Regions from separate parts of the Dryocola baronae genome, predicted to be linked through region 1. Evidence: predicted binding sites of a transcription regulator. Region 1 holds the regulator's gene; each other region holds the start of a gene.
What was found. Region 1 encodes LexA, which represses DNA repair genes until DNA is damaged. Its sites were predicted from a motif close to TNCTGTATGTACATACAGNA; they were not measured.

Region 1 (10,544 bases):
GTCAATAGAGGAGCTAACGCGCGCGCGGGCGTAGGCTTTGGTAACAAAGGCCACGGAGAGCACGTCGTTGGGAATACTGACCGCGATACCCGCCGCCGCCTTGGCATTCGCCGTTTTGCCGCGCAGGTATTCAAGTTCGCCTGCCAGATCGCCCGCAGCACTCTGCAACTGGTTCAGAGAGCCTGCCGGGTTAAGAATGATGTCCTGAAGGGTGAGATCGTCAACGATTTCCTGATAGCGATCGACCTTATCGCTGATGTCGTCGATTTCATCCTGAAGATTGTCCTTGTCGGTGATTTGCGCCCCGACGGAAGGGAAAATAACGCTGACGTTATCCTCTTCATGCGAACGGGCAAGCAGCGCCGGGTTGATTAGCGCCCCGCTTCCGTAGCTGCCGGAGGCAACCCCTGTCCCACCCATAGCGTCACTGCGGGCTTCAGCCCATGTGCCAGCCGCGCTGGCCTGATTTGCCACAAAAAAAGATGCGGCGCTAAGCGCCACCAGAGTTTTAATTTTTTTCATTCACCGCTCGTCCGTCTGTTAATCAGATGTAATAACTAGCCCCTGCCAGTTAAGCTCAACAGGGGCGGACTATTGCTGTGAATAACGAACCTAAAAGCGGGCTGTTTCACCCATAGGAATCCCGTTTCTATCCATGCGGGTTATGGTTTCATAATTTCCTTGCAGGTTTATTTATAGTTTACTTCTGCGGTTTGCGTGAAGGCCGCCCGTCGTGCGGGCCAAAAAACTGCGGCGGATGGTCAATCCACCTGTCTTTGCGCGTGGCGGCGTAGCTGGAATTCATCGGGTAATAAATGCGGTTTTCGTCTTTGTTAGCTTCGCCGACGACCAGCAGACGCACCTCGTGTTCCGTGTTGTTAATAAAGGTGTGGCAGATGCCGGTGCCCGCCGGGAAGCCAACGCTATCCCCCGGTTCGAGCTGATAGAGATTGCCGTTTATCCATACCTGCGGATGGCCTTCGAGCACGTAGGCAAACTCTTCTTCGCTGCTTTCGGCGTGTGGATACGATGTGCGGCGACCTGGCAGCAGGCGTTCATGATGAATGCCAAGCCGGTTCAGGCCCAGGCGGCGGGCGAGCGGTGCACCAATGGAAAATAGCTCGTTGCTGTCTGGATAGGTGGAATCATCCGCGCCTTCTAGCTCGCGCCAGTGGCGGATACAGTCTGGTTTTTGCATGCTCACTCCCGTGGGCAAAAATTCAACAGGGTCAGCCGTCATTATGGACCAGCATTCGGCGTTTTTAATGCTTTTATGGTAAAGTGGGAAGTTAATAAACCGAGGAATGCTGATGGATACGACGACTTCACAACATGTGTTAGCGCAGGCTGAAAAGCTTTGTGCGCAGCGCAATGTACGCCTGACGCCGCAACGTCTTGAAGTGCTGCGTCTGATGACACTACAGACCGGCGCCATCAGCGCCTACGATCTTCTGGATTTACTGCGCGCCAGCGAGCCGCAGGCCAAACCGCCAACGGTTTATCGCGCGTTGGATTTCCTACTCGAGCAGGGCTTTGTTCACCGCGTGGAGTCGGCTAACAGCTATGTGCTGTGTAATCTGATTGACCAGCCAACGCATTCTTCAGCCATGTTTATCTGCGAACGCTGTGGTGTGGTGAAGGAAGAAGCCGCTCAGGGCGTAGAGGACATTATGCACAAGCTCGCCGCTAAAATGGGCTTTGCACTGCGTCATAACGTGATTGAAGCGCATGGATTATGTTCAGCGTGTGCCGAAGTAGAAGCCTGTAGCCACAAAGATGGGTGCAGCAGCCATGACCATTCGGTGCTGATTAAGAAAAAAGTACGCTGATTTAAAATAAGAAGGGAGTGCGGTACATCCTTGTACCAGGGCCGGGTAGCCGTTGAGGGTTAGCACAACTGAGGGTTATGCAAACTACCAGCGGTATTTGTTACGGGTTTCCCAGTCAACAACTTCCTTTTCAGCGTCTTCTTTAGAAGAGCCGTAGCGTTCCTGGATTTTACCAACCAGCTGATCGCGTTTACCTTCAATGACGGTCATGTCGTCGTCGGTCAGCTTGCCCCATTTTTCTTTCACTGTGCCTTTGAACTGTTTCCAGTTACCGCCGATTTCGTCTTTATTCATAATTTAGATCCTCATCGTTCGGTTAAATATCACAAAATTAATATCGTCCGAGTGGAGCCAGCTGGCTGTCACTCACTATCTGCTGGACGTGATAATAATTGTAGTCAAGGATCTGGCATCGAAGCGGTAATTAAGAATATTGAACCATCGGGGTGATGGGCAACACGCTGACTAACCACAGAACATTGCGTTAAATCAGCGTGTTAGGCGGTGATTAAAGCCTCGTCAGGAGTTGTAACTATCTATGACTTTCAGCTGCAAACCAGGTATCGTGCCGCCAGTGGCGACGCCAAATCCAGCCGAGAGACAGTCCACGCAGTGCAAGAAATACCGCAATTGACAGCCACAGGCCGTGGTTACCAAGCCATGGCACGCTCAGTAACGACAGGCCAAAGCCCAATGCCGCAATCGCCATACTGTTGCGCATCTCGGCACCGCGCGTTGCGCCAATAAACATGCCGTCGAGCAGATAGCACCACACCCCCACCACCGGCAGGACAATTTGCCAGTGCAGATAGCGGTCCGCCTGCTGCTGTAGCTCCGGCAGTGACGTAAGCATGGCGACAATGTTTTCACCAAACAGCGCGTACACAACCGCGAAGCTCAGGGCGACAATACCCGCCTGGCGGCAGGCCGCCCGCCATACGTCAAGCAGCTGGCCGCCGTTACGTGCGCCATAGGCCTGCCCTGAATGCGCCTCCACGGCGTAGGCAAAGCCGTCCAGCGCGTAGGCGGTAAACGTCAGCAGCGTCATGAGCACGGCGTTGACCGCCACCACTTCGCTGCCCAGACGCGCGCCCAGAATCGTCACCGAGGCGAAGCAGATTTGCAGCAGCAGCGAGCGCAGCATGATGTCCCTGTTTAACGCCAGCAGACGGCGGACATTCCCCCGCCAGGCATTTTTTAGCATCGTAAAGTCGATGCCGCGCATGCCCAGCACCTTTTTCACCATCAGCAGGCCGATGATAAAGGTAGCGTATTCCGCAACCACCGTTGCCAGCGCCGCGCCCTGCACATTCATATGCAGGCCCATCACCAGCCAGAGATCGAGCACGATGTTCAGCACGTTGCCGACCACCAGCAGGATCACCGGGGCGCGGGCATACTGCACGCCGAGCAGCCAGCCAAGCAGCACGAGGTTTGCTAAAGAAGCGGGGGCGCTTAGCCAACGGATTTCGAGGAAGCGCCGAGCCTGCTCTAGCACCTGCTCGTTCCCACCGACGATATTTAAGGCAAGCGTAATCAGCGGGTAGCGCAGCGCGACGATAGCGATACCGGCGACCAGCGCCAGCAGCAAAGGTTGAACCAACGCGCGGGCCAGCGCCGCCGGGTTGTTCGCGCCAAAGGCCTGGGCCGTTAAGCCCGTGGTGCTCATGCGCAGAAAGAGCAGCAGCATAAAGAGGAAGCTGGTTGCCGTTGCGCCAATCGCCACGCCGCCGAGATAAACGGGGCTGTCCAGATGACCAATAACGGCGGTATCGACCAGGCCCAGCAGGGGCACGGTGATATTGGAGAAAATCATCGGTAACGCGAGGCGCCAGAGCGCTTTATCCGTCGTCGAGAAGAAACGCATGGGGGGTTCCAGGACGAGTAAAAGACACGAAGTTTGACGGTGATGCGCGGCGGGCGCGCATCACCTAGTGCGAGGGCACGTAATCGGGACTACAGCCAGTCGCCGTTGCGGATCACGCCGACGGCCAGGCCTTCAATGCTGAAGTTCTGCTCGCGGAGATCGACGATGATAGGTTCGAACTCGCTGTTTTCCGGCAGCAGCTGCACGGTATTGCCCTGTTGCTTAAGACGTTTGACGGTCACTTCGTCGTCGATACGCGCCACAACCACCTGGCCGTTACGCACGTCCTGAGTTTTGTGTACCGCCAGCAGGTCGCCGTCGAGAATACCGATGTCTTTCATGGACATGCCGCTTACGCGCAGCAGGAAGTCTGCATTAGGCTTAAACAGGGACGGGTCAACGTCGTAATGGCCTTCTATGTGCTGCTGCGCCAGCAGCGGCTCACCGGCGGCAACGCGGCCAATCAGAGGAATGCCGGTCACTTCTTCAACCAGCAGGCGGATGCCGCGTGAGGCACCCGAGACAATTTCGATTACGCCCTTACGAGCCAGCGCCTTAAGGTGCTCTTCTGCAGCGTTTGGAGAACGGAACCCCAGACGTTGAGCAATTTCGGCACGCGTAGGTGGCATGCCGGTCTGGTTGATATGATCCCTAATGAGATCAAACACCTCTTGCTGCCTGGTAGTTAAAGCTTTCATTCCGCCCCCTGGGTGTTTATACAGTTATGCTGTGAGTATATACAGTCAAAGGCGAATTTGAAACCACAAATTGAGCAAAAAACCAGGCACTTATCGCAATCTGGAAAGCCTCTCGCAAATTAGCGCATATGCTGCCACAGCAGCGTGACCCAGGTGACAACTGCGAGGATAATAGCGATCAATACGGCGGCGGAACCCATATCCTTCGCCCGGCCTGAAAGCTCGTGGTAATCCGTGCCCACGCGGTCGACCAGCGCTTCGATGGCGCTGTTGAGAATTTCAACAATCATAACCAGCACAACGGAGCCGATAAGCAGAATGCGGGTAATAGGGTCAACGTCCAGCCAGCAGGCAATGGCGATAGCGATAACCGCGGCAACCCCTTCCTGGCGGAAGGCGGCTTCGTTTATCCAGGCGGCGCGCAGGCCCTTCCAGGAATAGCCCGCGGCTTTGATAATACGAGTGAACCCAGTGGTGTTATTCGCCATTTTTGGAAACCTTTTTAAAATAAAAGCGTCAATGCTTATCAGTGCCCACCTTCTTCAGGTTTCTGCCATGGAAACGGCAACCAGGAGGATGGTGGGTAAAATCGCAACGCCACAGAAATCTTATGCAGTTTCTGATATTCTTGCGGCGAATTTGCATTATTAACCTGAGGCTTTACATCGTTTATGTCAGGCTGGCCAAGAATCTACTACAAATTACTTAATTTACCATTAGGCGTCCTGGTAAAAAGCAAGTCCATACCGGCTGATCCACAAGCCGAACTGGGCCTGGATACAACTCGCCCAATTATGTACGTTCTGCCTTATAACTCTAAGGCAGACTTGTTGACGCTACGCGCGCAATGCCTCGCACATGATTTACCCGACCCGCTGGAACCGCTTGAAATCGACGGAGCGGTTTTGCCGCGCTATGTCTTTATTCACGGTGGCCCGCGCGTCTTCACTTATTACACGCCGAAAGAAGAGTCAATTAAGCTCTTCCACGACTATCTTGATCTGCACCGCAATAACCCGAATCTGGACGTTCAGATGGTGCCGGTATCGGTGATGTTTGGCCGTTCGCCGGGCCGTGAGAAAGGCGAAATCAACCCGCCGTTAAAAATGCTCAACGGCGTTCAGAAATTCTTCGCGGTTTCCTGGCTTGGTCGCGATAGCTTTGTGCGTTTCTCCGCGCCGGTCTCTCTGCGCCAGATGGCAACCGACCACGGCACGGATAAAAAAATCGCCCAAAAACTGGCTCGCGTAGCGCGCATGCACTTTGCTCGCCAGCGTTTAGCCACCGTCGGGCCGCGCCTGCCGGTGCGTCAGGATTTGTTTAATAAACTGCTGGCATCAAAAGCAATCGCGCGAGCGGTCGAAGATGAAGCGCGCAGTAAGAAAATCTCCCACGAGAAGGCCCAGCAAAACGCGGTCGCGCTTATGGAAGAGATTGCGGCGAACTTCTCGTATGAAGCCGTGCGCCTGACCGACCGCGTGCTGGGCCTGACGTGGAACCGCCTGTATCAGGGCATCAACGTTCACAACGCCGAGCGCGTGCGCCAGCTCGCCCACGACGGCCATGAAATCGTGTATGTGCCCTGCCACCGCAGCCACATGGACTACATGCTGCTGTCGTATGTGCTTTATCACCAGGGGCTGGTGCCTCCGCACATCGCGGCGGGCATCAACCTGAACTTCTGGCCGGCTGGCCCGATTTTCCGCCGCCTGGGCGCGTTCTTTATTCGTCGTACCTTTAAGGGCAGCAAGCTGTACTCCACCGTGTTCCGCGAATATCTCGGCGAGCTGTTTAGCCGTGGCTATTCGGTGGAATACTTCGTGGAAGGGGGCCGTTCGCGGACCGGCCGCCTGCTTGACCCGAAAACCGGCACGCTGTCGATGACGATTCAGGCCATGCTGCGCGGCGGTACCCGCCCTATTACGCTGGTGCCGATTTACATCGGTTACGAACACGTGATGGAAGTGGGCACCTACGCCAAGGAACTGCGCGGCGCGACGAAAGAGAAAGAAGGCTTTATGTCGATGCTGCGCGGCCTGAGCAAGCTGCGTAATCTGGGCCAGGGCTACGTTAACTTCGGCGAACCTATGCCGCTGATGACCTTCCTGAACCAGCGCGTGCCGGAATGGCGCGACTCAATCGATCCGATCGAAGCGGTGCGCCCGGCGTGGTTAACGCCAACGGTGAACGAAATCGCCGCCGAGCTGATGGTGCGCATTAACAACGCAGGGGCGGCCAACGCCATGAACCTGTGCTGCACCGCGCTGTTAGCGTCACGCCAGCGCTCGCTGACCCGTGAACAGCTAACGGAGCAGCTCGACTGCTACCTGAGCCTGCTGCGCAACGTGCCGTACTCGCCGGACGCAACCGCTCCGGAACAGTCCGCCGACGCGCTTATCGACCACGCGCTGCAGATGAATAAGTTCGAAGTCGAAAAAGACACAATCGGCGACATCATCATTCTGCCGCGCGAGCAGGCCGTGCTGATGACGTACTATCGCAACAACATCATGCACATGCTGGTGCTGCCGTCGCTGCTTGCCGCGATTATCACCCAGCACCGTCATATCGACAGGGCCGAGCTGCTGCGCCAGGTTGAAGTGCTCTATCCAATGCTGAAAGCCGAGCTGTTCCTGCGCTGGGAAAAGGCAGATCTGGCCGTTGAAATCGACGCGCTGGTGAACGAGATGGTGCGCCAGGGTCTGGTGACCGTCAGCGGTGAAGAGGTGCAGATTAACCCGGCACGTTCCCGTACTCTGCAGCTGCTGGCTGCGGGCGTGCGCGAAACGCTGCAGCGTTATGCCATCACCTTCTGGCTGTTGAGCGCCAACCCGTCGATTAACCGTGGCACTCTCGAACGCGAAAGCCGCACCGTGGCCCAGCGTCTGTCGATGCTGCACGGTATCAACGCGCCGGAGTTCTTCGACAAGGCGGTCTTCACCTCGCTGGTGCTGACGCTGCGCGATGAAGGCTATATCAGCGATACCGGCGACGCGGAGCCGACGCAAACCATGCAGGTTTACCAGATGTTGGCAGATCTCGTGACATCGGACGTGCGCTTAACGATTGAGAGTGCAACGTCGCAGGTTGCGGTGGAGTAGATATAGATGGCGGATGGCGCTTGCGCTTATCCGCCCTACAAATGCGGTCGTCAATGGGAATCGTAGGTCGGGCAAGCGTAGCGCCACCCGACAAATACACTCGGTACCGTAGGTCGGGTAAGGCGCTAGCCGACACCCGACTCTTCCGCCTAAATCAGAAGTGCATCAAACTCAACGCCATCCCGATAAACAGCACCAGCCCAACGTAGTTATTATTCAAAAATGCCTTAAAGCAGGCGTCGCGATCGCGATTCGCTATTAGCCGCTGCTGGTGAATAAACAGCGCGCCGGCAAGCGCAATCGACCAGTAAAACGCCCCGCCCAGCTCGTTAAGCCAGCCGATAGCCACCATTAGCGCCAGCACAACAACCTGCAAAATACCGATAATCAGCTTGTCGTTGCGGCCAAACAGAATGGCGGTGGACTTGATGCCGATCTTCAGGTCGTCGTCGCGGTCAACCATTGCGTACTGCGTGTCGTAGGCCACCGCCCAGCAGATGTTGGCGAGGAACATCAGCCAGCAGCTTAAGGGCACAGTCTCGCTCACGGCGGCAAAGGCCATCGGGATGGACCAGCCGAACGCCGCGCCCAGCACCACCTGCGGCAGGTGCGTGTAGCGCTTCATAAACGGGTACACCCAGGCCAGCGCCAGCGCCGCCACCGAGAGCATTATCGTCATGGTGTTCAGCGTCAGCACCAGCAAAAACGACAGCACGACGAGAAAGACAAACAGGTAGCGGGCTTCTTTTTCGCTGACCGCCCCGCTCGGCATCGGGCGTTGGGCCGTGCGCTTGACGTGGCCGTCGAATTTGCGGTCCGCATAGTCGTTTACCACGCAGCCCGCGGCGCGCATCAGCCAGACCCCCGCGATAAACACGCCGAGGATCGTCAGCGGCGGGACGCCGGGCGTTGCCAGCCACAGCGCCCAGAGCGTTGGCCAGAGCAGCAGCAGCGAGCCGATGGGCTTATCAATACGCATCAGCCTTTGATACGCCTGCCATTTTCCTTGTGTCAGACTCCACTCCATTATGTTTCCTCTTTGTACAGCGGAGATGCGGGTAGAAACAGCTCCGTCAGCAATAGCGGCTTGTCGGACAGTCTCAGGCGGGAACGACGCCCCCACAGCTCCGCGCTGCGGCCAATCTGAATAAAATCGCGTGTCAGAGTCGATGAACTAAAAAGATAGCGCCCAAGCGGCGTCGTGCCTAGCTTTTGCAGGGCAAGCTCCGGGCCATCAAGCGTGGACTCGGGCACTACAGTGCGCCCAACGAGCCAGGGAACGCCATCGCCACATAAAAGTATTTCACGTAGCCAGTAGCGCTGCGCGGGGGGAAGCAGTTCGGCTTCGGGTAACCGTTCGTCCGCGCTGACAAAACCTTCGCGAACGATGTCGACGGTAACGCGCGAGCAGTGCTGCTCAAAACGCTTTGTCATTGAGTCTTCGAGTAAAAGCCAGTCGAGAAAAGCGGCGCTTAACCCGTCAGGGATTTCAGCGAAGAAGCTCAGGGCGCGCAATTGCGATAGCGCCTCAGACATGAGGGGATTCTCCGATACATAACCTGAAGGCATTGTAACGCAGAACGGGTACGGCGTGGCAGCTATGCGCAACAATAACGTAACAAGGGCTAGCCCCCCCGCCTTTTCTCCTGACGAAAAAAAAAGGGTGCGCCTTAGCGCACCAATCTTACAAGCATCAGCAATGTGGGGAAATTACCCCTTGCCTTTTACACTGCTGATAAAAGTTTTACGGGCGGAGGTGGAACCCAGACGCTCGGCTTCATTCAGCAGTTTCAGGGCTTTATCGATTTCCCCTTTATCCACGGCTTGCTTGATGGCCTGGTTATAGTAGCTTTCCGTGTCGTTCAGAATAGGTTCGCTCTTCGCCGACTGTGCTGGAGCCGGAGCTGGCGCGGCTTGGCCTGGCGCTGGTGCTGCGTAAGCGGTTGCCGGTGCCGCGTAGGCCGTAGCAGGTGCAGCGGTATTACCAATCGTCACCGGGTCCGGGCCGGAAGAGCCGAACAGAGGGCCGACCAGAATGCTGGAGCCAGAAGAGGTTTTCGCGCGTAGCTTCAGCGTCCCGGTCGTGCCGTGGGTCGCGATTGGGTCTGGAATATCCGGGATAGCGTTGCCGTTACCTTTGGCGTACGCCTTGGCCGGATCTACCATCGTGGTGGTTTGTTGTGTGTCTTTGCTGGTGGTGAAGACCAGTAAATAAAGCTTCTGCTGCCCAAGCGCAGGCGTCAGCTTAAAGGTGCCTTCCAGACGGTTGTCCGACATCACGCCGGGCTCCTGGTAAGCGAAGAAGCTGCTTGGGAAAAACGCCGCAGGATGCAGATTCTGGTCAAGAACCAGCACGTTCGGCGCATAGACCGTATTTTTTTCCACCTGGCTGGTCAGCGTAATGGTCAGCTCGCCGATGTTTGCCGGGACGCTGTAAGCGGCGACCGGGCCGATAATTTCACCCACATTCAGGGATTGACCGCCTGTCGCGAGGTTCGTGGTGTGCGCTTTGTTCTGGGTAACCGGGGTCCACTGAAGTTGTTGTAATGCGGACGCAGGGATAGCCGGAGCGGCGCTCAGATCCTGAGGAACGATGTTCACGTCGGCTAGGCTTACGCCAGGCAGGCTTGCGAGCAGCCCTGCTGACAGGCAGAGCGCGATGAGACTTTTTTTCATTTTCATTGTTCTAACCTCGAAGGGTAAGTCGGTGGAGGTTAGCCAGGCAATAGCGCGCTCCACCTGAAACAAGCAAGGGCATATAAGGGTAATCATGATGAGGAAGGTAGTGGCACCTCCCTCATCACGTTTCACATCAGGTTACTGCTGTATTACCACCAGATTTCCATCTGGGCACCGAAGGTAAACTCGTCGTCGTCACCACGGCTGTTAGAGATGGTGCCGTTGCCGGTAGAGTCTGCAACCGCGAAGCGAGTGATATCGCCGTTACCGTTTTTGGCGTAGCCCCATTTCTCATCCCACTTGGCGTAGGTTGCGAAGAGACGCAGCGCCGGACGGGACCAGATGCTGTCGCCCGCCTGCCATTGTTGTG
Region 2 (10,544 bases), 2.8 Mb from region 1:
TTTAGCTGCGTTCTTCGCCTTAACAGCGAAGCGCAGCTTTTCTTTTTGAGATGAGTTTGTTACCTGTGCGCCGTCACAGTTTTTGTACAAACGAACTTCCGAGTAGCTCACATTTGTGACATTGGCGTGAATTTTGCGCATTGACGCCACGCCCGTTTACGGTTATTCGTTAGATGTGGTTGCACGTTTTGTAATCACTGTTTTCTTTCCACCAGATCCATTTGATAGATCAAGAAATGAGGGAAACGAGGCATGAAGAGACAAAAACGAGATCGCCTGGAACGGGCTCATCAACGTGGTTATCAAGCAGGTATCGCCGGACGCTCTAAAGAGATTTGTCCTTATCAGGCATTGAATCAGAGGTCGTACTGGATGGGAGGCTGGCGAGAAGCCATGGAAGACAGGGCGGTTACCGCGTAATCACTGTCTCTTTAAGTTGAAAGAAACCTCCGCCCGGCGGAGGTTTCACGTTTCTGAGGATTAGAAAGCGGTAGTGTCTTTGAACAGACCCACTTTCATATCGGTTGCGGTGTAAATCACACGGCCGTCAACCAATACTTCGCCATCAGCCATGCCCATAATCAGGCGACGGTTAATAACGCGTTTGAAGTGAATACGGTAGGTCACTTTCTTCGCGGTTGGCAGAATCTGGCCCTGAAGCTTAACTTCACCTACGCCCAGCGCACGGCCTTTACCTTCACCGCCCAGCCAGCCCAGGTAGAAACCTACCAACTGCCACATTGCGTCCAGCCCCAGACAGCCTGGCATCACCGGGTCACCGATGAAGTGGCAGGCAAAGAACCACAGGTCAGGGGAAATATCTAATTCTGCTTCAACGTAACCTTTATCGAAGTTACCGCCGTCTTCGGTCATTTTGACCACGCGGTCCATCATCAGCATTGGAGGCGCGGGTAACCGTGGGCCTTCAGCACCAAACAGTTCGCCACGACCAGAGGCAAGAAGATCTTCTTTTGTATAGGATTCGCGTTTATCTACCATGTCTACAGTAAGCCTTTTTATAATGAAGCACGCAGGTTAGCTAACACGTGTACGCTCAACAAGTCCGATCAGTTGTGGTTGAACCAGTTGAGCCACCGCAGTGGCCACGGATAACGGTGCCGGATGTCCTGTGCCGAGGCCTGAGCAATTCGCTCAAGGACCGCGCGCATCAGGGTATTTTGCCCTTCACCATCCCATGGCAGATTCGTTAATAAGGGTAGCGCATCTGCCACATCGTCAATTGCCCAGATTGAGAATTGACCTTGTTCAACCGCATTCAGGACGTCCTGATGCAGACAAAGATGACGCACGTTGGCAAAAGGAATAATGACGCCCTGTTTGCCTGACAGCTCTCTTTGCTGGCAGATGCGGAAGAAGCCTTCGATTTTCTCATTCAGCCCGCCGACCGGCTGGACACGGCCAAACTGGTCAACGGAACCGGTAATCGCAATGTGCTGATTGATCGGAACGTTTGCCAGGGCGCTGATCAGCGCACACAGTTCAGCCATTGAGGCGCTGTCGCCGTCGACTTCGCTGTAAGACTGCTCAAAGGTAATTGAAGCAGAGAAGGGAATTTGTTGCTCAAGCTGTAGTTCGGACATCAAAAACGCCTGCATGATCATCATGCCCTTAGCGTGAATGTTGCCGCCAAGCTCGGCTTTGCGCTCAACGTCTGTGAATTCGCCGTCGCCAACGTGGACCACGCAGCTGATGCGGGAAGGTTCACCGAATGCGCGCGGGTGACCTGGGAATTCAATAACCGATAGCGCATTAATCTGCCCGACCATCTCACCTTCGGTTTCGATGAGGATTTGCTCGAGCAGAATTTCATCCTGCATGCGCTCCGCGAGATACCCTTCGCGCCATTCGCGCTGTACCAGCATTTGCGAAAGCTGCTCGCCGCTGAACGTCGCGTCCTCGGTAAAGGCCGCAACTTCACGTAGCTGACGGACGATCCACAGCGGGCACAGGGTCAGTGTTTCCTGATCGCCGGTGTAACAAACCGATTCTCTGATCAGAACGGGCCAGGCATCCTGGGCCGGAGAGGGCAGGCCGCGGGACTCGGCAATCGCGTAGATCCACTGGCACCAGAGCGTCATATCTTCCGGAGAAGTGATCTGCAGGTTTTCTTCGAATTCGCTGTAGATGGCCTGCGTGGCAAGCTCGGGCTCCATGTCCTGGAAATCAGCCAACGATTCACGTTCGCCGACCAGAATCAGTTTCACGTTCAGGGGCAGGGAAGGAATATGCACCGGCAGCGGACGGGTTTCGTCCGGAGAAATCCAGTCAAAGCGGGCTTGGGTGACCATTTGCTTCAGGCGTAGCCACAGCAGCGGCTGCGCCAGCACGCTTCTTAACGAAAGCACCAGCACGCCGCCGTTTGCACGGTGTAACGCGCCAGGCGTCAGGGTAATTTCACCTGCGAACTGGCGTACGCAGCCAAAGAGCTGTTCGGCTTCAACCCAGTCGGCGACGACGACATCGCCGCTACCGACAAAGGCATCATCCTGCTCTTCAGCTGGGCGAAGCGTGATGCGATTGCCTTCAATGAGGTAATGCCCGCCGATTAACGTTTCGGTAGGTTGCCAGACTTCGCGGGCAGCGGCGGCAATCAGATTGAGGTACTCGGACTCTTCTGCGGCTTTTACCAGCATCAGGTCGGACGAGGCTACCGGATGGCTCAGCTGTTCCAGGCCGTAATAAAGGCGAGACTGGACGGCAGAGAAGGGCGCAGAGTCGGTGTCATAAGGCTGCGCAAAGATTTCCTGATAACTCTCGGTATCGGGAACAAGGGCACGCCATTCAAGTCGATTAGTCGTCAAAGTCGCTATTTATTAATTAGATTTCAAAGGCGCGATTATACAAGAATAGGCCGGACAGCACACGGTTAATGCTAGATAACAACCTTAAGCGGCTCACAGCTTTCATTTTTCAGGTGAGCGAAAGTGCTAAAAACTGTTATCCTGAAGTAAGTTACACGGTCACACTGAGATCGCGATGAAATATCAACAGTTAGAAAATCTCGAGAGCGGCTGGAAGTGGAAGTATCTGGTGAAGAAACACCGTGAGGGTGAACTCATCACACGGTATATCGAAGCCAGTGCGGCGAAAGAGGCCGTGGACGCGCTGCTCAGCCTTGAAAATGAACCTGTCCTGGTGTCAGGTTGGATTGAACAGCACATGAACCCCGTGCTGCATAATCGTATGAAGCAAACGATTCGTGCCCGCCGCAAGCGTCACTTTAATGCGGAACATCAGCATACGCGGAAGAAATCAATCGATCTGGAATACCTGGTCTGGCAGAGACTTGCCGGCCTTGCCCAGCGCCGTGGCTGCACACTGTCTGAGACCATCGTCCAACTGATAGAAGACGCAGAGCGTAAAGAGAAATACGCAAGCCAGATGTCTAATCTCAAGCAGGATCTGCAAGCGTTACTCGGTAAAGAATAAGCTTCTAAAAAAGCCAACTGCGATAACGATTCTGATTTTTCAGACAATAAAAAACCCCGCCGGAGCGGGGTTTTTTTATAACGGTAACTTATGCCGCAGGCTGAGTTACAACGTCTTTGATACCTTTAACTTCGATCTCAACGCGACGATCTGGTGCCAGGCAATCAATCAGTTTAGCTTTAGGAGCTACGTTATCACAGGTGTTGCCAGTTACCGGGTTAGATTCGCCCATACCGCGTGGGGAGATCTTGTTAGCCGGGATACCTTTAGAGATCAGGTAATCAACAACAGACTGTGCACGTTTGTCAGACAGTTTCTGGTTGTACTGGTCAGAACCGATACGGTCGGTGAAGCCCAGAACGACAACAGAACCATCTTTCGGATCCAGGTTGCTCAGCTGGGTGTACAGCTGATCCAGTGCCTGTTGACCTTCCGGTTTCAGAGTGGATTTGTTGAAGTTGAACAGAACGTCAGACTTCAGAGTGAAGTGCTTGGTCTGTACTTCTGGAGCTGGAGCTGGAGCCGGAGCTACAACTGGAGCAGCTTCTTGCTGACCGAAACGGTAAGAAACACCAACACTCAGCATGCCGTTGTCTGGACGAGCGCCAACGGTAGCAGCGTCACCGATGTTGTTGGTCCACTGGTATTCCAGGCGAGTAGCGATATCGCGGGTAACAGCCCACTCGATACCACCAGCAGCCAGCGGAGATACGCCAGTGTCGTGATCGCTTACACGGTTACCAGCAGCGTTCAGAGCTTTAGAGTCTGCACGCCATACCATACCACCCAGACGAGTGTAGATATCCAGATCGTCAGTGATCGGGTAGCCCAGTTTAGCAGTCAACTGAACGCCTTGCGCTTTGAAAGCACCGTTTTCAACGCTGCCTTTGTATGGCATACGACCTAACCAGTCGTAACCCATTTCAAAACCAACGTACGGGTTAACCTGGTAACCACCGAAAGCACCTGCACCCAGCTGGCTTTCATGAGTAGGGCCATTACCGATGCCGCTATCATAGCCGTTCTGGTTGGAGAAACCGGTGTCGTGGTACTGAGACCAGCCCAGCTTACCACCAGCATACCAGGTGTTATCTTTCGGTGCGGCCTGCGCTACGGTAGCGAAGCCAGCCAGTGCCACTGCAATCGCGATAGCTGTCTTTTTCATTTTTTGCGCCTCATTATCATCCAAATAGGCCATGAGCCTTAAACTTCGTCAAAGCCCAGGGTTAAATCCTTCGCCCGGGTTAACGCTCAATTGTTACTCTACCGATCAGTCGGCGTTATGAAGAGCAACCCTGGCGAGCTAAAGTCTACAACGTAGTTGGAAACTTACAAGTGTGAACTCTGTCAGGCATATGAAAAAAAACGACTTGCATACACATTTCGTAACAACCTTGCGCACAATTGCGCCATGGTGTTTCGCAAGGAATGCCGCCAGAAGCGGCTTGGGAAGGGGATTCGTGATGAATGACAAGGTCTTGTAGCAATCGAATAAAAAATACCAGGATTACTCTTAAATTTACTTAATGATACAAACTAGAATGAATTTTTAGGCCGGTTCGTGGTCTGCAACCGGACTTAGAGGTACGCATTGGCCTCATAATGAAGCCCATCGCGTTACCTTTTTCGGCCGCATTCGCGAGTCGAAAGTGTTCATCATCGCTCAATTCGTCAGGTAACCAACCGATTACAACGCTGTAATTTCCCGTTTGCAATGCTTTTACCATAGCATCAACGGTAAAAAGTGGATCAAGCTGGCTTGCCTGCATCACTTTTGTGAGCGGTAACCCGGATGCTTCTACCCATTGGCGACTCAGTTTTTGCTGAGGCGTTAGCCAAAGCTGCCAGCGCGACTGCTGACCCAGTTTTTGCAGCAAAGGCAATAACACCAGTTGAGTCATCCACGGCTGGTCTTCGCTGTAAACCACTTCACTTATCAATCCTCTAACATCGCTTCCTGCAAAAGGTTCAACAGGTGTAGAGCCAACGGCTGTGTTGTTTAGAAGGTGAGTACGATAGTTCTGTGAGTGCATAGTGAATCCCGCCTGATGGGTTACTGTATGTTTATACAGTAATGCCTGTGCGGATAAAGATCAATCGAAATTTCGGAAAGCATCTCGCATTTCTTTTATACAAAATCTCAGAATCCTAAATTGTGATTGCACCCTTTGTTCTGGTTACTTATTTTCCTAGTGGAGGAAAGCGTAATAAGGCTGGTTCTTATTACTTCATGATATTTAAGGATATATTCATGAGAATAAAGTCGCATTTATTGATTCATCAATCGCAGGAATGTCTTTCCCCTCTTGGGGCGGTGCAATACCGTTCGCAGTTTGGCGGCTATAGCCTGTCCGTTGAGAATGTCGTCTTCGCCATGGTTTCGGACGGTGAGCTATACCTGAGAGCGTGTGAGGATAGCGAAACCTATTTTGCTAACAAGGCTGCGCCGCCGCTCATCTGCAGCAAAAGGGGAAAGCCCATCGTTCTTAATTATTATCACGTTGACGAAGCGCTGTGGTCGGACAGGGACAAGCTGCTGAAGCTTTCTACAAATGCGCTAAGGAGCGCGCGGCGTGAAAAGGTTGTACGTAAATCACAAAAGCGTTTGAAGGATTTACCCAATCTTTCGGTGAACATTGAGATGTGGCTATGGGAAGCGGGTATTGCGGATCCCCGTGCGCTCCAGGCCTATGGCGCTAAGCGTTCGTGGATCAAACTACGCAGCGTGAAAAAGTTCGTGGGTTCAAAAACGCTGCTGGCCCTTGCGGGGGCGATTACCGGGACACATGAAGCCGCGCTCCCGGCGGCAACCCGCCAGGAGCTTTTAGACTGGTATTATCGTTATGAAGAACGTCGCAAACGCTAGTCGATGTGGTTAGCGACACGCTGCTGGAGACGTGAAATTTCCGGCAGCAGTGAGACCAGTAGCCCTATCTGCTGAAGCACAAGCGGTTCTTTAGTGTCAGGACCCGGCTCGATATGGGTAATCCTCTCGCTCACTTCCTGAAGCGCGGTCTGCACCCGCTGCTCATCTGCTGGCAAATGATGAAGCGCGTCGTCAACGTAGCAAACCGCGTCGTCCAGTAGCAGCAGGATATCGGCATTGGAAAGCTTTTCTCGATGCGCGCCCAAAGCCGAAATATAGCTGTTAAACGTATGATTCAGGCATAACAGGCGGAAGGCTGTCTCTCTGGTTTCTGGCGAAACTCGGGGTTCAGAGGACATATTCGACACCACTGAAGCAAGCTCGGCGTCACGATTATGTGCGTCACGGCGAGCGATACGGTATTCGAGGCGGTTGTCCCTTCCCTGATGATACTGCTCAAGAATGGCATCCAGGTAACGGCAGTTGGCATTAAAGGCCCGTTCGACGACCAGCGGCAGGCGGCGGAAGCGCCAGTCTGGCCAAATAAAGCTCACGGCGGCCCAGGCAATAGCGCAGCCCAGCAGGGTATCAATGATGCGCGGTAGCGCGACTTCGAACCCTTCGCCCAGCAGGTTGAAGCACAGCAAAACGAGCAGGGTGATGAACATCGTTGCGTGGGCATATTGAACGTTACGGAAGGCGAAGAACAGAACACCAGTGATCACGATCAGTATCAGCTGACCTTCAAGAGAAGGCACGAACCACAGTATCGGCAGGCCAATCGCCACGCCGACAAGGGTGCCAACGATACGCAAAGCGAGCCGCCTGCGGGTGGCGCTGTAGTTCGGCTGGCAGACAAACAGGCTGGTCAGAAGGATCCAATAGCCGTGTTGAAGCCCGGTAAACTGAATGAACGCATAGCCGACACAGAGCACGACCGACATACGCACGGCATGACGGAACAGGGCCGATTCCGGGGTCAGGTTACGCGTAAGGCGCAGCCACATATCCCCGATACCCGTCAGCCTGTCGTCCGCAAGGCGGTTTTCAATATCGTTATGCGGTGCCGCCAGCGCCTGTTCAGATTTGATGGTGGCAAGCTGGGCATCGATAGCGCGCAGGTTATTAAGCAAAAAACCTAATGCTTTCATTTCGCTGCCGGCGGCGCTGCCCGCGTTGTTCCTTTCAATTGCGGCTTCTAGATGCGTGAAAGCCCGCTCAAACCTCGGGTCATGCTGGTAGGGCTCCCGCAGCAGGATGGAGCGTGAAAGCTGCTGACAGGCCCGTGACTGCATGTTTAGCAGACGCTGGAAGCGGAACATGATATCGCTGTAGCGGAACTTATCCCGCAGCGTCTGATATTGAATATGCGACGAGGTGGCCCGCTCGTGGATATCCTGCGCGACAAAATAGTAGTGCAGGGTTCGCCGGGTGCCCCGCTGCCCGCGGTCACCACGCAGGCGCGTCAGGAGCGAGGCCTTCGTCTGATTCAGCGTACTAACCAGCTGGCTGTTTGCCATCGCCAAGTCGAGCATTGGCGCCTGGCTTTCCTCTTCGATATCCGGGTCAAAAAGCGTCGCTTTGATTTCCAGATACTGCGCCAAATTGTCATAGCAGCGGGCGAGGTTGTCCTGTAGGGGACGGATGGGGAAGATCAGGTGCCCGGCAAGCGTCAGCAGGTTATACCAAACGGCACCCGCCAGCAGATACAGCGGCTGCTGATACCAATGCTCGTATAGGGAGATACCGAGCATGGTATAGATGGCGATGAGCAGTGCGCCAAAGGCAATCGTCGCATAACGCTGGCCAAGCCCGCCCAGCAGAATGAAACCGCTGGTCGACACCATCAGCCCTAAAGCGAACAGCCAGGGCCACGGGAAGAGGATTTCGACGGAGGCGGACGCAATAAAGAAACTGACCAGCGTGATAACCAGGTTGCGAAGACGCCCGGTGAGCCGGTCGTCCAAATCGGCCAGCGCCGCGGCGACCACGCCGAGCGTCAACGGAATCGTCAGTTTAACTTCGCCCAGCCACCATGGAAGCGCCGCCGTGCCGGTCAGCGCAATAAAAATACGCAGGTTGTAAAGCCAGGCACTGTTCCAGGTGTAACGCCGCAATAAAGGACTAAGCATGAGTATGCGATTCCCTGGGCGTTACTGGAAACGGCGCTGCGCATTAGCAGTACGCGCCGCCTGAGCCGTTTCGACAGAGACAACGCGGCGTCCAACCGGCCACAGCGCAATCGCGGCAATTTTGAAATTCGCAATCCCAACCGGAATGCCGATGATGGTGATGCACTGCGCGATGCCCGTCAGGATGTGCATAACGCAAAGCCACCAGCCGAAGAATACCAGCCAGACGATATTCAGCAGCGTGCCGCCGGTATTCAGAATGGCGCTTTTACCCTGCGGATTCAGCTCATCAACATGGATGGCCTCGTTGCCATAGGGCACAAACGACAGCTTGGTAATCTCCCAGCAGGAACGCGTCAGCGGAAGCGTGAAAATAAAAATAATACTGACGAGAGTGGCCAGTAGCCAGGAGAGGGTTGTCAGGAAACCACCCAGCACAAAGTTCAAGACATTAAGGACTGTACGCATAAGCACTCTTCGTTGATAAACGGCATATAATGAATAACCGCCGCAATTGTAACGCGTTTTTACGCTGGAGCGTCATTCCTTCGGCGGTTAAACTTAGCGGCAACTTCTTTTTGGAGCAGACAAAGCGTAATGGAACTCAAAGCGACCTCCCTTGGCAAACATTTAGCACAGCATCCCTACAACCGCGTGAAGTTACTTAGTGCCGGTGTGGAGGTTAAGGGCGATCGTCATGAATACCTTATCCCCTTCAACCAGCTGGTGGCGATTAACATCAAGCGCGGCCTGGTGTGGGGGGAATTAGAGTTTGTGCTGCCGGACGATAAGGTCGTGCGCCTGCACGGTACTGAATGGGGCGAAACTCAACGCTTCTATCATCATCTCAACGCGCTCTGGCAGACCTGGAGCAGCGAGATGAGCGAGGTCGCAGCCGGGGTGCTGAGCGAACAATACGAAGAAATCACCCGCCGCACCCAGCAGGAAAAATGGTTCAAACGCAGCGATATGGAAGCGCTACAGCAAAACGTCAGGTCTGCTTTTGCGGCGCTGCCGCTCCCTCAGGCAAGATTAGAAGAGTTTGATAACTGCCGGGAGGCCTGGCTTGCCTGTAAAGCGTGGCTTGAACAGGGCGAGCACCGTCGCGCCGAACGCAATGCCGCCTATACCGAGCGTATGCTCGAAAAATATGCCGATTTCTTCCAGCAGGTCGAAAGCTCACCTCTCAATCCATCCCAGGCGCGTGCCGTGGTCAACGGCGAAGATTCGCTGTTGGTGCTAGCGGGGGCGGGTAGCGGCAAGACCTCCGTACTGGTGGCGCGCGCAGGCTGGCTGCTGCAGCGAGGCGAAGCCTCAGAAGATCAAATTCTTCTGCTGGCGTTTGGTCGTCAGGCGGCGCAGGAAATGGATCAGCGCATCGCCGAACGCCTGCACACGGACGCCATCACCGCGCGTACTTTCCATGCGCTGGCGCTGCACATTATTCAGCAGGGCAGCCGCAAAGCGCCGCGAATCAGCGAGCTGGAATCAGATACCTCCGCCCGCCATAAGCTATTAATCGACAGCTGGCAGCAGCAGTGCCGCGAGAAAAAAGCGCAGGCGAAAGGCTGGCGGGAATGGCTGAGCGACGAGCTTGAATGGGATGTTCCTGAAGGGGATTTCTGGCAGAACGAACGCCTGGCTAAACGTTTGGCGAGCAGGCTGGATCGCTGGTTAGGCCTGATTCGCATGCACGGCGGTTCACAGGCGGAGATGATCGCTGGCTGTCCGGAAGCGCTGCGCGATCTCTTCGCAAAACGCGTCAAGCTTATGGCTCCCTTACTTAAAACCTGGAAGACGGCGCTAAAAGCCGAAGAGGCGGTAGATTTTTCAGGGCTGATTCATCAGGCGGTAAACGTGCTGGAGAAAGGCCGGTTTATCAGCCCGTGGAAGCACATCCTGGTGGATGAGTTTCAGGATATCTCCCCGCAGCGTGCCGCGCTGCTGGCAGCACTTCGTCGGCAGAATTCGCACACGTCTCTTTATGCAGTCGGTGACGACTGGCAAGCAATTTATCGCTTCAGCGGCGCGGAAATGGCGCTCACCACGGCGTTCTCCCATCACTTTGGCGAAGGGGACCAGTGCGCGCTGGACAC
Region 3 (10,544 bases), 3.0 Mb from region 1:
GGGATTATTGATGCTGGCGGCGGGCGCTCAGGCGGCCGAGCCGATCAAAGTTGGCTCCAAAATCGATACCGAAGGCTCTTTGCTGGGCAACATTATTTTGCAGGTGCTGGAAAGCCACGGCGTGAAAACCGTCAATAAAGTGCAGCTTGGCACCACGCCCGTAGTGCGCGGGGCCATCACCTCCGGCGAGCTGGATATCTACCCGGAATATACCGGCAACGGCGCGTTCTTCTTTAAGGATGATAACGATCCGGTGTGGAAAAACGCCCAGCAGGGCTATGAGAAGGTGAAGCAGCTCGACGCTGAGAAAAACCATCTTGTCTGGCTGACGCCCGCGCCCGCCAACAACACCTGGACTATCGCGGTGCGCAAAGACCTGGCTGAAAAGAACAAGCTCACCTCGCTTGACGACCTCAGCGCTTACCTGAAAAAAGGCGGCGAGTTCAAGCTTGCGGCTTCGGCCGAGTTTATCGAGCGCCCTGACGCGCTGCCCGCGTTTGAGAAAGCCTATGACTTTAAGCTCGACCAGAAGCAGCTGCTTTCGTTGGCCGGTGGCGACACGGCGGTAACCATTAAAGCGGCGGCGCAGCAGACCTCCGGCGTTAACGCGGCGATGGCCTACGGTACGGACGGCCCGGTTGCGGCGCTTGGCCTGCAAACCCTGTCCGATCCGAAGGGCGTGCAGCCCATCTACGCGCCGGCACCCGTCGTGCGTGAAGCGGTGCTGAAAGCCTATCCGCAGCTGGATGAATGGCTGAAGCCGGTGTTTAGCTCGCTGGATGAGAAAACCCTCCAGCAGCTTAACGCCAGCATCGCCGTTGAAGGCGTGGATGCCAAAAAAGTGGCGGCGGATTACCTCAAGCAGAAAGGTTTTGTGAAGTAATAGCGGCGATCCCAGGCGGTGGATGGCGCTTTCGCTTATCCACCCCACAGGTCGTTCGTAGGTCGGGTAAGGCGCACGCCGCCACCCGACAAGCCGGTGGATGGCGCGCTCGCTTATCCACCCTACAGGTCGTTCGTAGGTCGGGTAAGGCGCACGCCGCCACCCGACAAACCGGTGGATGGCGCCTTCGCTTATTCGCCTTACAGGACGTTCGTAGGTCGGGTAAGGCGCACGCCGCCATCTGACAAGCCGGTGGATGGCGCGCTCGCTTATCCACCCTACAGGTCGTTCGTAGGTCGGGTAAGGCGCACGCCGCCACCCGACAAGCCGATGGATGGCGCGCTCGCTTATCCACCCTACAGGTCGTTCGTAGGTCGGGTAAGGCGCACGCCGCCATCCGACAAGCCGGTGGATGGCGCTCTCGCTTATCCACCCTACAGGTCGTTCGTAGGTCTGGTAAGGCGCACGCCGCCATCCGACAAGTCGGTGGATGGCGCGTTCGCTTATTCACCCGAAAAATACTGACAGGATGTGCGTTTGTTGAAGATTCATAATCGCGTGCTGCTGCTACTGGTGTTGCTGCTGGTCGTGGCGGGCGCGCTGCTGCCCTTTATTAATCACGCCGCCAACCGGCTGGTCTCGGGGGAGCCTCTGCTGCTGGGCGCGCTGCCCGGCCACGCGCTTCTCATGCTCTGCGTTCCCACCGTCATACTTACCGCGCTGATTTTTGCCCCTACGCATCGTCTGCCGCTGGTGCTGACCCTGCTCGCTGGCGAAGCGCTGTTTATCGTAGCGCTGGTGGTGATGGGCAAAACGGCCCTCTTTTTTGCGCAGCAGGGCAGCAGCGTTGCGCGCACCTCGCCCGGCAGCGGGCTATGGCTGGCGCTGGCGTTAAGCCTGCTCATCTGTGCTGATGCGATAAACCGCCTGACGCCGAAAGCGCTCTGGCGCCTGCTGCTCAACGTGCAAATCTGGATCGTGCCGGTCGCGCTTTTGCTGAGCGGCTTCTTCGCCGAGCTGTCGCTGCTGAAAGAATACGCCAACCGGCAGGACGTTTTTGACGACGCGCTGACCCGCCACCTGGCGCTGCTGCTCGGCACGCTCGTTCCGGCGCTGCTGATTGGCGTGCCGCTCGGCGTGCTTTGCTACCAGCGCCCCGGCTGGCAGCCTTCGGTGTTTTCCGTGCTTAACGTGATTCAAACCGTGCCTTCGGTGGCGCTGTTTGGCCTGCTGATTGCGCCGCTGGCGGGGCTTTCGAAAGCGCTCCCGTGGCTTGGCGCGATGGGGGTGAGCGGGATTGGCGTCACGCCCGCGTTAATCGCGCTGGTGCTCTACGCCCTGTTACCGCTGGTGCGCGGCGTTGTCGCCGGGATGCAGCAGGTGCCGCGAAATATCATCGAAAGCGCGGAGGGAATGGGGATGTCGCGTGGGCAAATCTTCTGGAAGGCCGAGGTGCCGCTGGCGATGCCCGTTCTGCTGCGCAGCCTGCGCGTGGTTTGCGTGCAAACTATCGGCATGGCGGTTATCGCCGCGCTGATTGGCGCGGGCGGCTTCGGGGCGATTATCTTCCAGGGGCTGCTCAGCAGCGCGCTGGACCTGGTGCTGCTCGGCGTGATCCCCACCATCGCGCTGGCGGTGATCCTCGACGCTATATTTAAACTTTTCATCTCCCTACTTGAGGCGAAACGGCCATGATCGAATTTGACCAGGTGACGAAATACTTCCAGGGGGAAGCGGCGGTTAAAGATCTGTCGCTGAACATCCTGGAAGGCGAATTTACGGTGCTGATCGGCACCTCCGGCTCGGGGAAATCCACCACGCTTAAGATGATTAACCGTCTGGTGGAGCACGACGAAGGGCGCATTCGCTTCGCCGGGGAAGAGATCAGAAGCTTCGATACCAAAGCCCTGCGCCGCAGAATGGGATATGCGATTCAGTCCATCGGCCTGTTTCCGCACTGGAACGTGGCGCAGAACATCGCCACGGTGCCGCAGCTGCTGAAATGGCCGAAGGCGCGTATCGAGGCGCGCGTTGACGAGCTGCTGGATTTACTGGGCCTTGAAGCCGCACAGTTTCGCGACCGCTACCCGCACCAGCTTTCCGGGGGGCAGCAGCAGCGCGTGGGCGTTGCCAGAGCGCTGGCGGCCGACCCGGAAGTATTGCTGATGGACGAGCCGTTCGGCGCGCTCGACCCGGTAACCCGCGCCGCGCTACAGCAGGAAATCGTGCGGATTCACAATCTGCTGGGCCGCACCATCGTGCTGGTCACGCACGACATTGAAGAAGCCCTGCGCCTTGCAGACCGCATCGTATTGATGGACGGCGGGCAAATCGTCCAGCAGGGGACGCCGCTCGAGCTGCTGACCAACCCGGTCAACGACTTCGCGCGCGAGTTCTTTGGCCGCAGCGAGCTGGGCATCCGGCTGCTGTCGCTGCGCCAGGTCGCCAACAGCCTGAGGGCCGACGAGCGCATCGACGGCGTGCCGATTCAGGCCGATCTCAGCCTGCGCGAGGCGCTGTCGCTGTTTGTCGACCGCCAGTGCCAGCAGCTGCCGGTGGTGGATGAACAAGGCGTGCCGTGCGGCGTGCTTCACTTCAGCGACCTGGTGCGGGGTGAACATGCGCCTCGTCCGTGATCCGCTTTTGTGGCTGTTAGTCCTGTTCATCGCGCTGCTGTTTGTGATGCCGCATACCTTCGCGCTGTTTAGCTGGCTGTTCCCCGAGCTTGCGCGCCCCGTCTATCAGCAGGATACCTTTACCTCGCTTGCCCTGGCGCACCTTACGCTGGTGGCGGTTTCAAGCGCGGTGGCGGTAGCAATTGGCGTGGGGTTAGGGATTGCGGTCACGCGCGAAGGCGGGCTGGAGTTCCGATCGCTTGTCGAAACCATCACCGCCGCCGGGCAAACTTTCCCGCCCGTTGCCGTGCTGGCAATAGCCGTTCCGGTGATGGGGTTCGGGCAGCAGCCCGCCATTATCGCGCTGGTGCTTTACGGCCTGTTACCGATATTGCAGGGGACGCTGGCGGGCATCGGCGCGGTGCCAGAGGCGACGCGTGAAATCGCGCTGGGCGCGGGCATGAGCCGCTGGCAGGTGCTGCGCAAGGTTGAGCTGCCGCTCGCGGCACCGGTGATTCTGGCGGGGATTCGTACTTCGGTGATTATTAATATCGGTACGGCGACCATTGCGTCAACCGTCGGGGCCAGCACGCTCGGCTCGCCGATTATCATCGGCCTGAGCGGCTTTAACACCGCGTATGTGATTCAGGGGGCGATACTGGTGGCGCTGGCGGCGATTGTCACCGACCGCCTGTTTGAACGCCTGCAACGCTACGTTACGCGCCATGAAGGATAACGATGTAACCCACCAGCATTACGCCGCCGATTCCGCCGATGGCCATCACCAGCATGCCACCGACGATGGCAATTTTAGACAATTTCATTTTTAGCTCCCAATGTTACGGGAGCGATTATAAAGCGAAGCAGGGTTGTTAATGAACCTTTAAATGCCTTATGTCATACGGGCGGGGTCGCGCCCGCTGCCGGTGAGCGGAAAAACGGGCACGCCGGAGCAGCGCCACTCTTCCAGCTGGTTAAGCTGCTGCTCGGTTGGGGCGTCGCCGCACCACACTAAAATCGTCTGCTGCGGGAAGAGTTCGGGGCGCACGCTGCTCACGGAGTTTGCCAGCACGTCAACGCGCCAGCCCTGCTGTATCGCCATCCATGCCGCCATCCATAATCTTGTGCCGTCCTGAGTGTTCCAGCCGACCAGCAGCGCGTCTTTGCCGCTGCGTTTGCGCGCCGACGCCAGGCACAGCGCGATATAGTTGATAAGCGCGCCGTCGAGCAGGCTTAAGAGGGTGTTGAGGGTGACCTGCTGGCACTGCAGGCGGCGGCGCAGCGGCGTGTAGAGCTGCATGACCAGGGTTTCCGCAGGATAGTCGCGCCCCACGTCCGCAATCCAGGCGCGCAGCCGGTTGGGGTTGCCGCTTTGCAGATGGCGCAGCAGCACTTCCTGACGCTCCCGCCAGCCGGTTTCCAGATCCCGCTCTTCGCCGCTGAGCAGGGCTTTAACCTTGCTCACCTGCACGCCGTTTTCAATCCAGCGTTTGATCTCGCGTATTCGGTCGATGTCGGCATCGTCAAACAGCCGGTGTCCGCCGTCGGTGCGTTGTGGTTTTAGCAGCCCGTAGCGCCGTTGCCAGGCACGCAGCGTGACGGGATTGATATCGCAAAGCGCAGCCACTTCTCCAATGGTATAAAGCGCCATGATGTCCCCAGAGCGAGTACGGGAAGTCCCCGTATAACTGTAGACAGTGCGGCTGAAACTGCGAAATTTGGCTGATTTATTCTTTGCGGGAGGGAATGTTAAAGGGCGGGAGCCTTGCGCCCCCGCCATTGTTTTATCAATTAGTCTTCGAAATACCAGTAGCCCTGATTGACCAGATCGGTCAGCACGGCCATAAACGCTTCGTCGTGAATCGCATCGCCCAGCTCGGCTTTGCCGATCGAAGCGTAGCGGCACAGCGCGTCGGCGGCGGCGACGTTAGCGGTAGCCAGCGGCTCGCTGTTAACGAAGAAGCTTTCACCGACGTTCAGCACGCGCAGGCCGTTCAGGCGAAGCAGGGCGTCACCTTGCGCCAGCGCATCAACGATTTCTGACTGTTCGTACGGCGGCTCCGCGGGCGCGACGTCCAGCTCGTGGCGCGGCGTGGTGGCGAAGCGGCCGAACCAGTTTTTGAAATCTTCCGGCTGGTTGAGCATTTCAACCATCATGTCGCGCAGGCGATCCAGCTCGTAGTTTTCGACCTTGCCCGGATGGTCGCGTAGGGTGAGATCCGGATCGCTGTAGTGCTCGCCGCCCAGGTCGTTTTCCAGCGCGTAGTCCGCAAAGCTGCTGATCAGATCGCGGCCGTTTGGCCCACGGAAGCCCACCGAGTAGTTCAGCGCGGTTTCATGGGTGAAGCCGTCGTGCGGGAAGCCCGGCGGAATATAGAGAATGTCGCCCGGCTCCAGGTCTTCATCGATGATTGGCGTGAACGGATCGACATGGAGCAGCGCCGGGTGCGGGCAGAACTGACGCATCGGGAGCTTATCGCCCACGCGCCAGCGGCGGCTGCCCATGCCCTGGATGATAAACACGTCGTACTGGTCGATGTGCGGGCCTACGCCGCCGCCCGGCACGGAGAAGGAGATCATCAGGTCGTCCAGACGCCAGTCCGGCAGCACGCGGAACGGGCGCACCAGCTCGGCGGAAGGCTCGTGCCAGTGGTTAACGGCCTGCGCCAGCAGCGACCAGCCGGTTTCGCCCAAATTGTCGAAATCTTCAAACGGCCCGTTGCTGGCGTGCCACTGCCCGTCTTCGCTATGGCTGACGAGGCGGCTGTCCACCTCAGGTTCCATGGCTAAGCCCGCCAGTTCGTCCGGGGTAATCGGGTCAATAAAGCCCGGGAAGGCGTTTTTTAATACAACCGGCTGTTTTTGCCAGTATTTCTCTAAAAATTCTTGCCAGTCTAAGGTGAGTTGATAAGCCATAGGTTCCTACCAGTGGGAAGACAAACGGCCACAATTATAAGGAGGGCGCGCGCGACGCCGCTTTGTCATTGGTCAAGGCCGCGTGGATGACTTAAAAACAAAAAACGGTGCCGTCGGCGCGCGAAAAGTGGGACAATAGTGGCTGTTTATACAGTAAAAGTGGTGTTCATGGCTTTGTCCTCGGCGCAAAAAGCGCAAATCGCCGCCTGGTATAAGGCGCTACAGCAGCAGATCCCGGACTTTATTCCGCGCCCACCGCAGCGGCAGATGATTGCCGAAGTGGCGAAAACGCTCGCGGGCGAAGAGGGTCGCCACCTGGCGATTGAGGCTCCCACCGGCGTGGGTAAAACGCTCTCTTATCTTATTCCCGGCATCGCCATCGCGCGCGGGGAACAAAAAACGCTGGTGGTCAGCACCGCCAACGTTGCTTTGCAGGATCAAATCTTCAGCAAAGATCTGCCGCTGCTGCGCAAAATTATTCCCGATCTCAAATTTACCGCCGCCTTCGGGCGCGGGCGCTACGTCTGCCCGCGAAACCTTGCCGCATTAGCGACGGATAACCTCGCGCAGGGGGATTTACTCGCCTTCCTCGACGATGAAATGGCCCCCGCCAGCAAGGACGAACAGCAGCGCTGCGCGAAGCTTAAAACCGAGCTGGACGCCTATAAATGGGACGGCATACGCGACCATAACGCCCAGGCCATCGACGACGATCTGTGGCGCAGAATGAGCACGGATAAGGCAAGCTGCCTCGGGCGCAACTGCCACTGGTATCGCGAATGCCCGTTCTTCGTGGCCCGCCGCGAAATCGATGAGGCGGAGGTCGTGGTCGCCAACCACGCGCTGGTGATGGCGGCGATGGAAAGCGACGCCGTGCTGCCGGAGGCAAAAAACCTGCTGCTGGTGCTCGATGAGGGCCACCACCTGCCGGACGTCGCCCGCGACGCGCTGGAGATGAGCGCCGAAATCACGCCCGGCTACAGCCGTCTGCAGCTCGATCTGTTCTCAAAGCTTGTGGAAACCTGCATGGCGCACTTCCGCCCGAAAAGCCCGCCGCCGCTCACCGTGCCGGAACGCCTGACCAACCACTGTGACGAGATCCACGAGCTGCTCAGCTCGTTTTACGGCATCGTTAAGCTGTGGATGCCCGGCGATTATGAAAGCGAGCACCGCTTCGAGATGGGCGTGCTGCCGGAAGAAATCATGGCCATCTGCCAGCGGCTGGCGAAGCTGATGGAAGGGCTGCGCAGCCTCGCCGAAGCGCTGCTAAGCGATCTCAGCGAAAAGACCGGCAGCCACGACGTGGTGCGCGTGCATCGCGCTTTGCTACAGATGAACCGTGCGCTGGGCTACTTTGAATCCCAAAGCAAGCTGTGGCGGCTTTCCGCTATGGACCAGGCCTCCGGCGCGCCGGTGTCAAAATGGGTCACGCGCGAAGTGCGCGAAGGGCAGCCGCACGTGTTCTTCCACTGCGTGGGCATCCGCGTGAGCGATCAGCTGGAAAAGCTGGTCTGGCGCAACGTGCCGCACGTGATCGTGACCTCCGCCACGCTGCGTTCGCTAAACAAATTCGACCGGTTGCAGGAAATGAGCGGCCTGCGTGAAAAGGCGGGCGATCGTTTTATCGCGCTGGATTCGCCGTTTAATCACGTTGAACAGGGCAAGCTTGTGATCCCGCAGCTGACGGTTGAGCCGACGATGGAAAACGAGCCGCAGCACATTGCCGAGATGGCGGCGTTCTTCCGCGCCGAACTGGCGAAGGGCGAACACAAAGGTATGCTGGTGCTGTTTGCCAGCAACCGCGCCATGCAGCTGTTCCTGACCCACGTCACCGATCTGCGCCTGACGCTTCTGGTGCAGGGCGACAGGCCGCGCTATCAGCTGGTTGAATTACACCGCAGGCGCGTTGAGCAGGGGGAAACCAGCGTGCTGGTCGGGCTGCAATCCTTTGCCGAAGGGTTAGATTTAAAAGGCGACCTGCTAAGCCAGGTGCATATTCATAAAATCGCCTTCCCGCCGGTGGACAGCCCGGTGGTGGTCACCGAGGGCGAATGGCTGAAAAGCCTCAAGCGCTATCCTTTTGAAGTACAGAGTTTACCTGCCGCATCCTTTAACCTTATCCAGCAGGTCGGGCGTTTGATCCGTAGCCACGGCTGCTATGGTGAAGTGGTGATTTACGACCGTCGACTGCTGACCAAAAATTACGGCCAGCGCCTGCTGGGGGCTTTGCCGGTGTTTCCGATAAGCCAGCCGCCCGCACCGGCGGCTAAAATAATTGATGTCACGCCCAAAAAGACCGTGCGGCGCAAACGTGTGAGCAAAAAATAGGGGAGCTGAAATGGACTATCGCAAGATCATCAAAGAAATTGGGCGCGGCAAGAACCACGCCAGGGATCTCGATTTTGACACCGCGCGCGGGCTGTATGCCCATATGCTCAGGGGTGAGGTGCCGGAACTTGAACTCGGCGGCGTGCTTATCGCCCTGCGCATCAAGGGCGAAGGCGAAGCGGAGATGCTGGGCTTCTACGAGGCGATGAAGCAGCACGTCATCGCGTTGACGCCGCCGGTTAACAGGCCGATGCCGATTGTTATCCCTTCGTATAACGGCGCGCGCAAGCAGGCAAACCTTACGCCGCTGCTGGCAATGCTGCTAAACCGCCTGGGCTACCCGGTTGTGGTGCACGGCGTGAGCCACGATCCGACCCGCATTTTAACCGAAACTATTTTTACCCTGATGGGCATTGAGGCGACCAAGTTTGCAGGCCAGGCCCAGGCAAAGCTCGAAGCCCATCATCCGGTCTATATTCCGATTAGCGCGCTGTGCCCGCCGATGGAAGACCAGCTGGCGATGCGCTGGCGCATGGGCGTGCGCAACAGCGCGCATACCCTCGCGAAACTCGCCACGCCGTTTGCAGAGGACGCCGCGCTGCGGCTTGCAAGCGTGTCCCACCCGGAATACGTGCCGAAGGTAGCGAAGTTCTTTACGGATATCGGCGGGCGCGGCCTGCTGATGCACGGTACGGAAGGCGAAGTGTACGCCAATCCGCAGCGCTGCCCGCAGATAACCCTGATTGATGGCCAGGGCGCGCGAGTCGTCAGCGAGCGTCAGCTGGAAATCAGCGAGGACGAAGCCGTGCTGCCCGCGTCCAAAGACCCCGAAGTCACCGCGCGCTGGATTGAACGCTGCGTGGCGGGCGTAGAGCCGGTTCCACGGTCGCTGAAAATCCAGATGGCCTGCTGCCTGGTCGCCACCGGCGATGCGCCAACGCTTGAGGCAGGGCTTACGCGCGTCGAGCAGACTTTCTGATCCCCCAAATTGCAGGCAAAAAAAAGCCTGCGGCAAGCGCCGCAGGCATAAAAGGGTAACATCAAGGATCAAGCAGTGTCGGAGCAGCGCTCCAAATGAGGGTCATACATCTCACAGGGTTAAAACTTTTACTCTACATCTTAGTTGTAGATAACAGCGGTGCCGCTCATCTTGCCGTTAGTGTTGGCAGAGGTGATGGAGTAGGCTTTTGCACCCGCTTGTTCCGCTTTAGAAGCCAGCTGCGCTTCCAGACCGTCCAGCGTGCTTGCGCCTTGTGCAGACACCACGCCAACTTTATTCAGATTCTGTGCTTCAGCCGGGCTGACGGATTGTGCAGCGAATGCGCCAAAAGAAAGTGAAAGGGCGATAGCGGCAACAGCATATTTGATGGTTTTCATAGTTAATCTCTCGCAGGTTATTCTGTTAAGGTGACGTTGTTCCGTCGATGTGATTATGGTCACACTTTTGAGCAGAAGAATAAATCGAAGAGAATTGACAGCGTTGTTCAAAAAAATTGAATACGATATAACACATTGAAATAAGTGATGATTTGCGGTGAAATTATCACGGATGAAATTGGTTTGCCTTTCCCGTCTCGCTTAAAGCATTTTTTGCTACTTTATTTGCGGGGAAGCGTCGGATGGCGCCTTGCTTATCCGACCTGCGGGGTTGGAGTGGTTGGTTGTCGGATGGCGCTTCGCTTATCCGACCTACGGGGTTGGAGTGGTTGGTTGTCGGATGGCGCTTTGCTTATCCGACCTGCGGGGCTGGGATTGTTGGGTTGTCGGATGGCGCTTCGCTTATCCGACCTACGGGGCTGGGA

Region 2: sulA (SOS-induced cell division inhibitor SulA) is a predicted target of LexA. The motif match lies at 5,505-5,524, and genes of this name have one in related genera.
Region 3: dinG (ATP-dependent DNA helicase DinG) is a predicted target of LexA. The motif match lies at 6,551-6,570, and genes of this name have one in related genera.

The regions. Positions count from the first base shown of each region.
Region 1 covers NZ_JBINNY010000001.1:330,237-340,780, reverse strand. Annotated here, with positions in the region: gene ACSPHG_RS01605 (conjugal transfer protein TraF) at 1-522, opposite strand, end outside; gene ACSPHG_RS01600 (cupin domain-containing protein) at 701-1,198, opposite strand; gene zur (zinc uptake transcriptional repressor Zur) at 1,311-1,829, shown strand; gene ACSPHG_RS01590 (CsbD family protein) at 1,914-2,123, opposite strand; gene dinF (MATE family efflux transporter DinF) at 2,362-3,696, opposite strand; gene lexA (transcriptional repressor LexA) at 3,786-4,394, opposite strand; gene ACSPHG_RS01575 (diacylglycerol kinase) at 4,514-4,882, opposite strand; gene plsB (glycerol-3-phosphate 1-O-acyltransferase PlsB) at 5,066-7,495, shown strand; gene ubiA (4-hydroxybenzoate octaprenyltransferase) at 7,650-8,522, opposite strand; gene ubiC (chorismate lyase) at 8,522-9,031, opposite strand; gene malM (maltose operon protein MalM) at 9,206-10,177, opposite strand; gene ACSPHG_RS01550 (maltoporin) at 10,324-10,544, opposite strand, start outside.
Region 2 covers NZ_JBINNY010000001.1:3,169,889-3,180,432, reverse strand. Annotated here, with positions in the region: gene rmf (ribosome modulation factor) at 253-420, shown strand; gene fabA (bifunctional 3-hydroxydecanoyl-ACP dehydratase/trans-2-decenoyl-ACP isomerase) at 481-999, opposite strand; gene ACSPHG_RS15220 (AAA family ATPase) at 1,068-2,822, opposite strand; gene matP (macrodomain Ter protein MatP) at 2,998-3,450, shown strand; gene ompA (porin OmpA) at 3,539-4,615, opposite strand; gene sulA (SOS-induced cell division inhibitor SulA) at 4,974-5,483, opposite strand; gene ACSPHG_RS15200 (TfoX/Sxy family DNA transformation protein) at 5,702-6,316, shown strand; gene yccS (YccS family putative transporter) at 6,313-8,448, opposite strand; gene ACSPHG_RS15190 (YccF domain-containing protein) at 8,470-8,916, opposite strand; gene helD (DNA helicase IV) at 9,046-10,544, shown strand, end outside.
Region 3 covers NZ_JBINNY010000001.1:3,323,410-3,333,953, reverse strand. Annotated here, with positions in the region: gene osmF (glycine betaine ABC transporter substrate-binding protein OsmF) at 1-883, shown strand, start outside; gene ACSPHG_RS15870 (ABC transporter permease) at 1,421-2,578, shown strand; gene ACSPHG_RS15865 (ABC transporter ATP-binding protein) at 2,575-3,519, shown strand; gene ACSPHG_RS15860 (ABC transporter permease) at 3,503-4,234, shown strand; gene ACSPHG_RS15855 (hypothetical protein) at 4,215-4,322, opposite strand; gene ACSPHG_RS15850 (MerR family transcriptional regulator) at 4,391-5,149, opposite strand; gene ACSPHG_RS15845 (ribosomal protein uL16 3-hydroxylase) at 5,290-6,414, opposite strand; gene dinG (ATP-dependent DNA helicase DinG) at 6,583-8,742, shown strand; gene ybiB (DNA-binding protein YbiB) at 8,753-9,721, shown strand; gene ybiJ (DUF1471 family protein YbiJ) at 9,862-10,119, opposite strand.